Regions from separate parts of the Mycobacterium sp. IS-1556 genome, predicted to be linked through region 1. Evidence: predicted binding sites of a transcription regulator. Region 1 holds the regulator's gene; the other holds the start of a gene.
What was found. The regulator LexA, encoded in region 1, represses DNA repair genes until DNA is damaged. The targets are predictions, from matches to a motif close to CGAACANNTGTTCG.

Region 1 (7,012 bases):
GGGCGAGCTGGCCCTCGAAGACCGCACGGCGCTGCGCCGCGTGGCCGGTCTGTCGACCGAACTCGCCGATGTCTCCGAGGTCGAGTATCGCCAACTGCGCTTGGAACGCGTTGTGCTGGTAGGGGTTTGGACCGAAGGCAGCTCTGCCGACGCCGAGGCCAGCCTGGCCGAACTGGCCGCGCTCGCCGAGACCGCCGGCTCGGAGGTGCTCGAAGGACTGATTCAGCGACGGGACAAACCGGACGCCTCCACCTACATCGGCTCGGGGAAGGCCGCCGAACTGCGCGAGATCGTGCTCGCGACCGGCGCGGACACCGTCATTTGTGACGGTGAACTCAGCCCCGCCCAGCTGACGGCGTTGGAGAAGGCGGTCAAGGTCAAGGTGATCGACCGCACGGCGCTCATCCTCGACATCTTCGCCCAGCACGCGACCAGCCGGGAAGGCAAAGCGCAGGTCACGCTGGCGCAGATGGAGTACATGTTGCCCAGGCTGCGCGGCTGGGGCGAGTCGATGTCGCGACAGGCCGGCGGTCGCGCCGGCGGAGCCGGCGGCGGCGTGGGTACCCGCGGTCCCGGTGAGACCAAGATCGAGACCGACCGTCGCCGCATCCGCGAGCGGATGGCCAAACTGCGCCGAGACATCAAGGACATGAAGAAGATCCGCGATACGCAGCGCAGTGGCAGGCGCCGCAGCGAGGTCCCGTCGATCGCCATCGTCGGATACACCAACGCGGGCAAGTCGAGTCTGCTCAACGCGCTGACCGGCGCGGGGGTCCTGGTCGAGAACGCGTTGTTCGCCACCCTCGAACCGACAACGCGCCGAGGCGAATTCGCCGATGGCAGGCCGTTCGTGCTGACCGACACGGTCGGATTCGTGCGCCACCTGCCGACCCAGCTGGTGGAGGCGTTCCGCTCCACGTTGGAAGAGGTCGTCGACGCCGATCTGCTGGTGCATGTCGTCGACGGGTCCGACGCCAACCCGCTGGCCCAGATCAATGCGGTGCGCGAAGTGGTCAACGACGTCATGGGAGCCGCTCCGGCGGCGACATCGAGCGAGGCCGACCACGACGGCGCCCCGGCACCGGAACTGTTGGTGGTCAACAAGATCGACGCCGCCGACGGTCTCACTCTGGCACAGTTGCGCCGCGCCCTGCCTGATGCCGTGTTCGTTTCTGCCCGCACCGGTGACGGGCTGGATCGGCTGCAGCAGCGGATGGCGGAATTGATCACGCCGACGGACGCGATGGTCGACGTGACGATCCCGTACGACCGAGGGGATCTGGTGAACCGGGTGCACGCCGACGGGCGGGTCGACGCCACCGAGCACACCGCTGAGGGCACTCGGATCAAGGCCCGGGTGCCGGTCCCGCTGGCCGCCGCCCTGCGCGACTACGCGACGTTCTAAACCGTCCCCACAAGCGAAGAGGCGCAGAGGGATTGCCCCTCTGCGCCTTTCCTGTGGTCCGAACTAGTCGCGCTCGCCCGATGGCCGCTGCTCGGCCTCTTGACGCTTCTCGGCGGTCTTCGCGGCGGCGCGGGCGCTCTCGGCTTCGGCTTCCTTCTGAGCGGCGTTGCGCTGCGCGTCTGCCTTGTCCTGCTGCGCCTGACCCTCGCGGTACAGGTCGTCGCGGCCCGCGACGGCACCGAGGACCTCTTTGGCCTTGCCTTTCACGCCTTCGACGACACCCTTGACGGCTTCTTCTGGCCCACTGTTGTTCTTGTCGGACACGGTGTTCCTCCCCTTCGGTTCGGTAGTGGCCCAGGGGTTCCCTGAGCGCGTTGTCCGGCAAACGAAGAGTGGGCTAGGTCACACTCCTTTGGTCGCTGGATGTCGAACCATTCCGCTGTCGGGTACTGCGCGCCAGAACGAGCTCTGATTGGGCTGATCGAGATCCTTCCGTCGCAGCCGATCTGTTCGGCTCGCTGTGTCGGCGATCAGCCGCCGGCGGAGGGACGATGTCGATCAGATGGGCTCAGCGCCGTGGACGAAATCGTATTCGTCGGAAATGCACGCGGAAATGATCATCGGGGGACTCGCAATTGCGCGCTGGCTACGGGTATATCCGTGATATCGCGTGGCACGAGGCTCCAACGGTGCACACGCGCAAACTGTTTGGGGTTCGCAGACGGTGGCGCATGGGCAAAGTCATCGGCCTCGGGCTTGGGGTTGTTTCCAGACAAATCCGAGCGGCACGGCGGGGTTATCCACAGCGAACGGGGGATTGGCGGGTATTTTCTTTCCAAGATCGGCGTGTTCGTTGGTTATTGACGTCTGCTGACAACACAGTTGACGGGCGCGAAATCTTCGAGCGAAATTTCGTGCCGACCAGGGAGGACGAATGATCGGGCAGAACAGCCGAGGCACGACGGTGTGGGGCCGGATGGCGATAGGTCTGCTCGCAGCCGTCGCCCTGCTCTTGGCGCCGGTGGCCGGCGCGACGCCGGAATCCGATGCCGCCAATGCGGCCATCACGGCGGCCTGGGAAGCCAGCGGCGGCGACGGCGACCCGCTGGGACCCAAACAGGGCGATGTGTATCCGGCGGGTAAGGGCTTCGCGCAGAACTTCGCCGGCGGCAAGATGTTCTTCACGCCCGAGACCGGCGCCCACTACATGCGCGGCGCCATCCTGGAGAAGTACGAATCGCTCGGTGGGCCCGCGGACAGCGACTTGGGTTTCCCCACCATCGACGACGGGCCCGGACGCGCTCCGGGCAGCTTCAACTCCACGTTCAGCGCCAGCGACAAGCCGGTGATCTTCTGGACGCAGGAGACCGGCGCGCGGGTGGTGCGTGGCCCGATCAACGCCGCGTGGGACAAGTTGGGCGGCTCGACGGGAGCGTTGGGAGTGCCCGCCGGCGACGAGACCTACCGCGGAGATCTCATCTCCCAGAAGTTCACCGGCGGCGAGCTGACCTACAACACCCGCGACAAGACGTTCACCACCGTGCCGCCCGAACTGGCCGAGCAGTTGACCGATCTGCAGGTGCCGGACGATCCGACTGCGCAGATCAATGCGGCCCGCCGCGCTGCCGGCGGACCGCTGGGACCGCTCGGCGCCGCGGAAGGACCGCCTTATCAGATCGGCGAGGACGGCCTCGGGCAGAACTTCGCCGGCGGCAAGATCTTCTACAGTCCGGCCACCGGCGCGAGGGTGGTCACCGGTCAGGTTCTCGCCAAGTACGAAAGCCTCGGTGGGCCCGAGGGGGAGCTCGGGTTCCCGGTGTCCAGCGAGGCCGACGGAGGACTGCCCACCGCAAGTCGCGTGGCGAGGTTCGCCGCCGAAGACAAGCCGGTGATCTTCTGGACGCCGGATCATGGCGCGGTCCTGGTGCGCGGCGCGATGAGCGCAGCCTGGGACAAGCTCGACGGCGCCGAGGGCAAGCTCGGCGCACCGGTGGCCGACCAGACCGAGAAGGGCGACGTCGTCACCCAGCGGTTCAGCGGCGGGGTGATCTCCTGGGACCGGTCGACCGGCGAGTTCAGCACCGAGCCGGCCAATCTGGCGGCCGGGTTGGCCGGCCTCGAGGTGCCCGCCCAGCAGACCCCCGAAACACCGGGCGCGCCGCAGGCCTCGGACTCCGCCGGCGACAACGGCTGGTTCGAGTGGAGTTGGTGGTGGCTGCTGGCGATCGTGCCGGTGCTCGTGCTCCTCGCCCTGGTGGCGTTCGCGGCCATGCGTAACCGCCGCCACGGCGCCGACGATCATCCCGGCTTCGACGAGGACTACGGCCGGTACGGCGCCGACGGCGAGCCGGTCTACAGCACGGCGGGCGCCGGGGAGCAGGCATCCAGCGGCGGCGACTACTCCGCGGCGATGTTCGGCGACCGGTATGCCAGCGAGGGGCTTGGGGCGCTCGCACCATCGGGGGAGTCTGCCGGCTCGTCCTTCGACCCCTGGGGGGCGCCGCAACGCGGCGACGAGGCGGCAGCGCCGGGCCACGCCGCCGAGGGCGTCGACGATGGCCTTGGCGAGGGTCTCGGCGAGGGCGCTGGCGAGCCGGAGGAGAATCCCGACAACGTCGATACAGCCCCGACGCTGATACCGCCGACGGTCGTCGAGCGCGATACGACCGGCGAACCGATCGACGGACCGATCGATGACGAGCCTTCCGCCGGACACGATACGTTCGCCGAACCAGTCGAACCTGAGTCCGAACCCGAACGCTTCCAACGGGATCCACTGACCGACACCGGCCGTCACGCCAAGATCATCGTCGACGAACCGGAAGTGCCGAGTCCCGCATTCCGCCTACCGGTCGGCGGTTCCGATGAGGCGCCGCAGGGATACCCGATCAAGGCCGACACCCAGTCCGGCCGGTACTGGCTGCCGGGCACCGCCGACTACGACGAGGTGCGCGCCGAGATTTGGTTCTCCAGCGAGGAATTCGCGCGCACGAACGGGTTCGTCAAAGCCGACTAGATCTTCCGGATGACGGTGACGACCTTGCCGAGAACCGCGGCGTCGTTACCCGGGATCGGATCGAAGGCCGGGTTGTGCGGCATCAGCCACACTTGGCCGCGGGTGCGCTTGAACGTCTTCACGGTGGCCTCGCCGTCGATCATCGCGGCCACGATGTCGCCGTTGTCTGCGACGTTCTGCTGACGCACGACCACCCAATCGCCGTCGCAGATCGCCGCGTCGACCATCGAGTCGCCGACGACTTTGAGTAGGAAGAGCGAGCCCTCACCCACCAGCTCGCGCGGCAGCGGAAAGACGTCCTCGACAGCCTCTTCGGCGAGGATCGGCCCGCCGGCGGCAATCCGTCCGAGCACAGGCACGAACGTCGGCTCCGGTAGCGCGTCGGAGCCCGCGACCTCGGTGGCGACGATGGCGGTCACTGCCTCGTCGGCAGCACGCACGTCGACGGCGCGCGGTCGGTTGGGGTCACGCCGCAGGTAACCCTTCCGTTCCAGGGTGCGCAGTTGATGCGCCACCGACGACGTCGAAGTCAGCCCGACTGCGTTGCCGATCTCCCTGATGCTCGGGGGATAGCCGCGTGTGGTGACCGATGTCCGGATCACGTCGAGAATGGTGCGCTGGCGTTCGGTTAGGCCATCGAGTGCCCGCCCCCCGCCGGCGCCGTCCGAAGTACCGCTGCTGGAATCCATGACGCCGAATGTAACCCGCGGCACGCGATTAATCAAACATGTGTTCGAGGTGTGTCGGACCATTTGAGCCCACTTGAGCCCCCCGAAAGCGGACCCAAATTTTTTGTCGGTGGCCTGTTTTATCGTTGGCAACAGTTCGATCACATGTTCTATCGCTCGAACGCATGAGCGAGTATGTTCGAACACAGGAGCGAAAGCAGCGGACCGGAAGGCATCACGATGACGACTCTCGACACCAGGGAATTTCAGGGCCCGCCGGTGGTCAGGCCCCGTATCAGGCCCACCGACGCCCGGCGGGGCCCGCGGCCCGGCAGGCCCCGCGGAGCATCGGTCCGGTACCGCGGTACCGGCGTGCTGATGTCGCGCGCCTCGCACCGCCGGCGGCCCATCACCCCGGGCACCACGGTGCTCCTGGCGCTGGTGGCCGCCGGGATCACGGTTTGGCTCGGCCTGGTGGCACAGTTCGGCGGGGTGGTCGGCGCCGGCGCGGAAGCCGTTCCCGATCGGCTCGCAGTGGTCCAGGTGCAGAGCGGCGAGAGCCTGCACCAGGTGGCGCAGCGGGTGGCGCCCGACGCCCCGGTGGGTCAGGTGGCGGACCGGATTCGCGAGCTCAACCAGCTCGACTCGGCTGCGCTGGATGCGGGGCAGACGCTCATCGCCCCGGTCGGCTGATCGCCGGCCGGCTCGTGGAACGCCTGGCGCGCAATCGTGTTCACCGACAGATCGTCGGCCTACGTGCCGATCACCCCGGTCACGGGTTTCAGGAGCGTGCCGCAGGTACGCTCGGAGAGGTTCGAGTTGGTCGTTTGTTGGCGCGGCGAAGGAGCGGTGATGCATTGTCCGTTCTGCCGTCACCCCGATTCACGAGTGGTCGACTCGCGTGAAACCGACGAAGGTCAGGCGATCCGGCGGCGGCGCTCCTGCCCCGAATGCGGAAGACGGTTCACCACGGTGGAGACCGCGGTGTTGGCGGTCGTCAAACGCAGCGGTGTCACCGAGCCGTTCAGCCGCGAGAAGGTGGTCAAGGGCGTACGTCGAGCGTGCCAGGGCCGCCAGGTCGACGACGATGCGCTGAACCTGCTGGCGCAGCAGGTCGAGGACACTGTGCGCGCCGCCGGTTCGCCCGAGGTGCCGAGCCACGACGTGGGCCTGGCCATCCTGGGCCCGCTGCGTGACCTCGACGAAGTGGCGTACCTGCGCTTCGCCTCGGTGTACCGGGGGTTCACCTCGGCGGAAGACTTCGAGCGCGAAATCGAGGCGCTGCGCGCGCATCGCGATTCACCGCAGCCGACCGCCAGCTGAGCAGCCGCAGGGGCGAAACTCAATCGATCTGCTTGACGCCGTCGCTGACGACGCGGCCCGCGACGCGCACCCAGCCATCGGGGCTCCACTCGGTGTGGATGTGCGAACCCTTCCCTTGCACGATCGTGAGGTCGCGGCTCAGATAGTCGGTGATCCGGACGGCGGCGGAGCCGGTGGCCTCGTCCTCGGGCACGCCGAGGTCGGTGGCGAACATCCGCGCCCGCACCATCCCCTGTTCCCGGTCGACCCACGTCCACAGGTAGTGGTTGACGTCGTCCGGGTAATCGGCCGGGTCGGCAGCGAGGAGGTCGTCGACGGAGGCGACGTCGTGGACGGCGAATTCCGGCGCCCACTCCGCTCGCGCCCTGACCGAGGTGAGGTCGTCGGTGTAGGACACCTGCACAATGCCGGCGTGAACCCTCAGCGTGTGAATTGGCGTGCCTCGTTCGCGAAGCCACCAGGCCGCGCCGACGGTGGGATGTCCCGCGAACGGCAGTTCGACGGCCGGCGTGTGGATGTGGGCGTGCGCCGTGCTGGTGCCGGCTGTCGGCAAATCGATGAATACCGTTTCGCTGTAACCCAATTGGGTCGCTATCCGTT
Region 2 (7,012 bases), on a different contig from region 1:
GCCGGCACGGCAGAGCTTGATGCCGTTGTAGGCGGCCGGGTTGTGGCTGGCGGTGAACATCGCGCCGGGGCAGTCCAGCAGACCCGAGGCGAAGTACAGCTGGTCGGTCGAGGCGAGTCCGATCCGCACCACGTCGAGGCCCTGCCCAGTCACGCCGTCGGCGAAGGCCGCTGCCAGCGCCGGCGAACTCGCCCGCATATCGTAACCGATCACCACCTGCGACGCGCCGTCGCGCATGAGGCGGGCGAAGGCACCGCCGACGTCGGCGACGAACCGCTCATCGAGTTCGGATCCGACCAGGCCACGCACGTCATAGGCCTTGATGACGCGATGAACAGCCGCGGCGGGCCGTGACATAGAACTCCTTGTGACGTGGTACTGCTGGCGCCAGCCTAACCGTCCGTGAAGGCGTACACGTGAACTAGTCAGTGGGGTCGGGCAACACCCGCAGATGGCCCCGGCGACGGCCGTTGGACTCCGGACGCCTGGCCGGCGGTGCCATCAGGGAGCCGCCGTGCGCGCCGGTGACCGGATCGGAGAAGCCGGTCGCCACCCCGTTGACCGGCGGAGCGAGGTCGCGGCCCTCGCGGACCGCGTCCGCGAGCGCGACGAGGTCGTCCTCGTCGGGATGAGACGGCAGTGGACCCGCGTGCCGAACCAGTTCCCAGCCGCGCGGCGCGGTGACCCGACCGGCATGCACCACGCACAGGTCCCACGAGTGCGGTTCGGCCACCGTGGCCAGCGGCCCGACCACCGCGGTGGAGTCCGCGTAGACGAATGTCAGCGTCGCGACCGCATAATGCGGGCACCCGGGCCGGCAGCAGCGACGGGGAACGTTCACAGCGGAAGGCTATCGTGGCCGCACGCCGCACGTCGCCGGACACGCGCAGCCCGCCGACGGCCGATCTCGAACCGTTACGATCTTGTTCACCCGCACGAGAGGAGCACCGAGGCGGTGGTCAAGCGGCAATATCTGCGCTCGCGCCGGGGCCGCGACATGCGCGGACCGTTGCTTCCTCCCACGGTGCCGGGTTGGCGCAGTCGCGCCGAGCGGTTCGACATGGCGGTGCTCGAGGCTTACGAGCCGATCGAACGGCGTTGGCAGGACCGGCTGACGGCGCTGGATGTGGCGGTCGACGAGATTCCGCGGATCGCGCCGAAAGATCCCGACAGTGTGCAGTGGCCGCCGGAGGTGATCGCCGACGGGCCGATTGCGCTGGCCCGGCTGATCCCGGCTGGTGTCGATGTTCGGGGTAACGCCACAAGGGCGCGGATTGTGTTGTTCCGCAAGCCGATCGAGCGGCGCGCCAAGGATGTTGTCGAACTCGAAGAGCTGCTGCATGAGATTCTGGTGGCTCAGGTCGCCACGTATCTGGGCGTCGAGCCTTCGGTCATCGACCCGACGATCGACGACGATTGACCGCTGCGGTCAGATGATTCCGCGCTTGAGCCGACGACGCTCGCGTTCGGACAGGCCGCCCCAGATGCCGAAGCGCTCGTCGTGCGCCAGCGCGTACTCCAGGCACGCGTCGCGCACCTCGCAGCCCTGGCAGATTCGCTTGGCTTCGCGCGTCGAGCCACCCTTCTCGGGGAAGAATGCCTCGGGGTCGGTCTGAGCGCACAGCGCGCGCTCCTGCCACAGATCGTCTTCGGGTGTAAGCGCCGGCGCAACGTCGATCGGATCGGGCACCAGACTTAGCTGGGGACGCCGGGGCGTCTCAACAGGTGCCGATCCGGAATTGGCGTGCGGGGCGCTGTCTACTGAGCCGAGGAATCGGTTGTCAAACCGAATCAGACGATCGAAATCGCCGTACTCAAAAGACATCTTCGGCCTCCTCACCTGGTTTCGCTGATCCCCTATAAGCGCCCCACCGGAACGTGGGACCCATTCAATTCGAACAAGTGATCGAATCTCGGTCTGCGGCACCGGAACCGGATGGCCTACCGGGAAATGACACTGGTGTGATTACACACGCGTGAGCTGCCCCGGTCAAGCGTTAGAACAGGAATTCATACCATTCCGTGATCGAAATGCGGCGAGTCGTTACCACGGCGTGTCTGTCACATTCCGCGAATCCCACGGGCCCCCCGAGGATTGAGGCACTCCTGGGCGAACCGAATTCGCTTGGACGGCCTACGCTCGGTCGATGTGAAGGTCACGGTACTCGTCGGCGGCGTCGGTGGCGCACGCTTCCTACTCGGCGTGCAGCACATGCTGGGGCTCGGGCAATTCGCTGTCACGAAAGATGCTGCTGTGACTGATGATTCTACAGTGCATGAACTGACGGCTGTGGTCAACGTCGGTGACGACGCATGGATGTTCGGGGTGCGCATCTGCCCCGACCTCGACACGTGCATGTACACGCTCGGCGGCGGCATAGACCCGGACCGCGGATGGGGACATCGCAACGAAACCTGGCATGCCAAAGAGGAACTCGCGGCTTACGGCGTACAACCGGACTGGTTCGGGCTCGGCGACCGGGATCTCGCGACTCACCTCGTGCGCAGCCAGATGCTGCGCGCCGGCTACCCGCTGTCGCAGGTGACCGAGGCGCTGTGCAAGAGATGGTCGCCGGGCGCGACGCTGCTGCCCGCCAGCGACGACCGCAGTGAAACCCACGTCGTCATCACCGATCCGGGACCCGGTGAGCACGCCGGCGAGAAACGCGCCATCCACTTCCAGGAGTGGTGGGTGCGCTACCGCGCGCAGGTGCCCACGCACAGCTTCGCTTTCGTCGGCGCCGATAAAGCCACGGCGGGGCCCGGCGTCACCGAGGCGATCGAATCCGCCGATGTCGTCATGATCGCGCCGTCCAACCCGGTGGTGAGCATCGGCGCGATCCTCGCCGTGCCGGGTGTCCGCGGCGCGCTGCGGTCGACACCGGCACCGGTCATCGGCTACTCCCCCATCATCGGCGGAAAGCCGTTGCGCGGCATGGCGGACGAATGTCTGTCGGTGATCGGCGTGCCGAGCACCTCGGAGGCCGTCGGCCGGCACTACGGCGCGCGCTCCGGCGTCGGGATCCTCGACGGCTGGCTGGTGCACGAGGACGACCACGCCGAGATAGACGGTGTCGAGGTCCGCTCCGTGCCGCTGTTGATGTCCGACCCCGCGGCGACCGGCGAAATGGTGCGCGCCGGACTGGATTTAGCGGGCGTGAAACCGTGACCGAGCACGGAACGGCCGCTGCCGTCGAACTTCTCCCGGTGCCCGGGTTGCCGGAGTTCCGGCCCGGTGACGACCTCGCCGCGGCGATCGCCGATGCTGCACCGTGGCTGCGCGACGACGACGTCGTGGTGGTGACCAGCAAGGTGCTGTCGAAGTGCGAGGGACGCATCGTCGACGCCCCCGCCGATCCGGAAGAGCGCGATGCCCTGCGCCGCAAGCTCATCGACTCCGAGGCGGTTCGCGTGCTGGCCCGCAAAGGCCGCACACTGATCACCGAGAACAAGATCGGATTGGTTCAGGCCGCCGCAGGAGTCGACGGATCCAACGTCGACTCCGCCGAACTTGCGCTGTTGCCAACCGATCCCGACGCCAGCGCGGCCGCGCTGCGAACCGCTCTGGGTGAGCGCCTCGGTGTGACCGTCGGCGTGGTCGTCACCGACACCATGGGCCGGGCATGGCGCAACGGGCAGATCGACGTGGCCATCGGGGCCGCCGGCCTGACCGTGCTGCACGGGTATGAGGGATCGCTCGACCGGCACGGCAACGAGCTGATCGTCACCGAGATCGCGGTCGCCGACGAGATCGCTGCGGCAGCGGATCTGGTGAAGGGCAAGCTGACCGACATCCCTGTGGCGGTGCTGCGCGGGCTGCCACTGGCAGACGACGGTTCGACGGCGCGCAAGCTGGTCCGGGCGGGCGAGGAGGACTTGTTCTGGCTGGGCACCGAGGAAGCCATCGCGCTGGGCAGGAGTCAGGCCCAGCTGCTGCGCCGGTCGGTGCGCCGGTTCTCCGCTGAGCCCGTAGCCCATGAGCTCGTGGAAGCCGCTGTCGCGGAGGCCCTCACCGCGCCGGCACCGCACCACACGCGGCCGGTGCGGTTCGTGTGGTTGCAGGACCGGGACAGACGGCTGGCGCTACTCGATCGGATGAAAGACAAGTGGCGCGCCGATCTGTCGGCCGATGGCCGCTCCGCCGAGGCCGTCGAACGCCGCGTCGACCGTGGCCGAATACTTTACGACGCACCGGAAGTCGTCATCCCTTTCCTGGTTCCCGACGGTGCGCACAGCTATCCCGACGCCGACCGTACCGCCGCCGAGCACACGATGTTCACCGTCGCGGTCGGCGCGGCGGTGCAGGCGCTGCTGGTGGCGTTGGCCGTGCGCGGTGTCGGCAGCTGCTGGATCGGCTCGACGATATTCGCCCCGCATGTGGTCCGCGACGAGCTCGGGCTGCCCGATGACTGGGAACCGTTGGGCGCAATCGCGATCGGCTATGCGGACGACGGCGCGCCGTCGGGCCCGCGGGCGCCGGTGCGGACCGACGGTCTGCTGGTGCGCAAGTGAGCCTGCACGCGTCGGCGGTCGAGGCGCTTTGCCGTTGGCGGGCACCCGATCCCGCTCAGGACACGCTGCGGCATGCGGTGCTGGCGTTTCTGGCGGCCAGGCCCGATGGATGTCTGCGTGAGTGCGTGCCCGGACACGTCACCGGGTCGGCGCTGGTAGTCGACCACACCGGCACGCATGCTCTTCTCACGCTGCACCCGCGGTTCGGGCGGTGGCTGCAGCTGGGCGGGCACTGCGAGGCCACCGACCCCGACATCGTCGCGGCTGCGTTGAGGGAGGCCACCGAGGAGTCCGGCATCGACGGGCTCACGATCGACCCGACCCTGGCGGCGTTGCATGTTCATCCGGTCGTCTGTTCGCTGGGCGTGCCCACCCGCCACCTCGACATGCAATTCATCGTGCACGCTCCCGCGGGCGCCGAGATCGTCGCGAGCGACGAGTCGTTGGATTTGCGTTGGTGGCCGTTGGACGCGTTACCCCAGGACTGCGACTTCGGCCTCACCCAACTGGCGGCGGCGGCTACACGCTCCCGGTGACTCAGACGTCGGTCGAGAAGCGGACGCCGCCGTCGGGAATCGTGACCCCCGGCCAGACGCGTGCACCGCGCAGCAGTTCGCAGCGCGCGCCGATGTCGGCGCCGTCGCCGATCACCCCGTCGCGGATCAGTGCGCGCGGACCGATGCGCGCGCCGAAGCCGACGATCGAGCGTTCGATCACCGCACCCGCTCCCACGCGCGCGCCGTCGAAGATGACCGCGCCGTCCAGCCTTGCGCCGCCGGCGATTTCGGCGCCGCGGCCGACCACGGTGCCGCCGATCAACAGCGCACCCGGTGCGACGCTGGCGCCGTCGTGCACCAGTTTTTCGCCGCGGTGTCCGCCTAGCGCCGGCGACGGCGCGATGCCGCGGACCAGATCGGCCGATCCCCGCACGAAGTCCTCCGGGGTGCCCATGTCGCGCCAGTACGTGGCGTCGACGTAGCCGCACACCCGAAGCCCGTCGGACAGTAGCCCCGGGAACACCTCGCGTTCCACCGACAGCGCCCGGCCCGTGGGGATGCGCTCGATGACTTCGCGCTTGAACACGTAGCAGCCCGCGTTGATCTGGTCGGTCGGCGGGTCCTGCGTCTTCTCCAGGAACGCGGTGACCATGCCGTCGGAATCGGTCGGCACACAACCGAACGCCCGTGGATCGCCGACGCGCACCAGGTGCAGCGTCAGGTCGGCGCCGTTGCTGTCGTGGTAATCGAGCAGAGCGCGCAGGTCGGCTCCCGACAACACGTCGCCGTTGAAGACCAGCGCGGTGTCGTGGCGCAGCATCGGAGCCACATTCGCGATGCCGCCACCGGTGCCCAGCGGTTCGGTCTCGACGACGTAGTCGATCTGCAGACCGAATTTGGACCCGTCGCCGAACTCCGCCTCGAACACCCCGGCCTTGTACGACGTGCCCAGCACCACGTGTTCGATGCCCGTGTCGGCGATGCGCGACAACAGATGCGTCAAGAACGGCAATCCGGCCGTCGGCAGCATCGGCTTGGGCGCCGACAGGGTCAACGGCCGCAGGCGGGTGCCCAGGCCGCCGACCAGAATGACGGCGTCCACTTGTGCGGGGTTCACGCTAGCGCCGTCCTTTCGCCCGTCTGCGACGTGAATTGCGGACCACCAGACCCGCGCGTGCGGCGAGCGAGCTCCGGATCGTCCACCGCAGCGGACCCTGCCACCACCTGGGATACCGATCCGCCAGAAAAGTGTAGGTGCTCGTGTGATGGGCGGCCAAGTTGCGCGCGGGGTCCCTGCCGGTCGCATGACCCTTGTCGTGCAACACCTCGGCGGAAGGCACGTACACGTTCTGCCAGCCAGCGCGCAGCAGCCGATCACCCAGGTCGACGTCCTCCATGTACATGAAGTAGCGCTCGTCGAACCCGGAGATCTCCTCGAAGGCCGACCGCCGTAGCAACAGGCACGAGCCCGACAGCCAGCCGACCGGACGTTCGCTGGGCTCGTGTCGCTCCTGGCGGTACTCGGCGGTCCACGGATTGGACTTCCAGATCGGCCCGACCACCGCGTGCATGCCCCCGCGCACCAGGCTCGGCTGGTGTCGGGCGGACGGATACACCGAACCGTCGGGGTCGCGGATCAACGGCCCCAGCGACGCGGCGCGCGGCCACCGGGCAGCGGCCTCCAGCAAGATGTCGATGCTGCGTGGGCCCCACTGCACGTCTGGGTTCGCCACCACGAAATAGTCGGAGTAATCCGAATCCTTCAGGTATTCGTCGACGGCGCGGTTGACGGCACTGCCGTAACCGAGATTGCCTCCGGTTCGCAGCAATCGGGCATTGGGATAGCGCTCGAGCGCTTCCTCCGGCGCCCCGTCGGTCGACCCGTTGTCGGCCATGATCACGGTCACCGGCCGGTCGGTCGCATGCGACAGCGAGGCGAGGAACCGGTCGAGATGCGGCCCCGGTGAGTACGTCACCGTGACGACTACCAATTCGTCACTCAC

Region 2: cofD (2-phospho-L-lactate transferase) is a predicted target of LexA. The motif match lies at 1,896-1,909, and genes of this name have one in related genera.

What each region holds. Positions count from the first base shown of each region.
Region 1 covers NZ_LQIM01000012.1:324,328-331,339, reverse strand. Annotated here, with positions in the region: gene hflX (GTPase HflX) at 1-1,405, shown strand, start outside; gene mbp1 (microaggregate-binding protein 1) at 1,469-1,729, opposite strand; gene AU187_RS10955 (LGFP repeat-containing protein) at 2,340-4,421, shown strand; gene lexA (transcriptional repressor LexA) at 4,418-5,110, opposite strand; gene AU187_RS10945 (LysM peptidoglycan-binding domain-containing protein) at 5,330-5,782, shown strand; gene nrdR (transcriptional regulator NrdR) at 5,942-6,412, shown strand; gene AU187_RS10935 (PhzF family phenazine biosynthesis protein) at 6,432-7,012, opposite strand, start outside.
Region 2 covers NZ_LQIM01000041.1:107,112-114,123, reverse strand. Annotated here, with positions in the region: gene AU187_RS23375 (phosphomannomutase/phosphoglucomutase) at 1-357, opposite strand, end outside; gene AU187_RS23370 (DUF3499 domain-containing protein) at 422-841, opposite strand; gene AU187_RS23365 (metallopeptidase family protein) at 998-1,420, shown strand; gene AU187_RS23360 (WhiB family transcriptional regulator) at 1,430-1,690, opposite strand; gene cofD (2-phospho-L-lactate transferase) at 2,150-3,169, shown strand; gene AU187_RS23350 (coenzyme F420-0:L-glutamate ligase) at 3,166-4,512, shown strand; gene AU187_RS23345 (NUDIX hydrolase) at 4,509-5,048, shown strand; gene manB (mannose-1-phosphate guanylyltransferase) at 5,050-6,126, opposite strand; gene AU187_RS23335 (glycosyltransferase family 2 protein) at 6,128-7,012, opposite strand.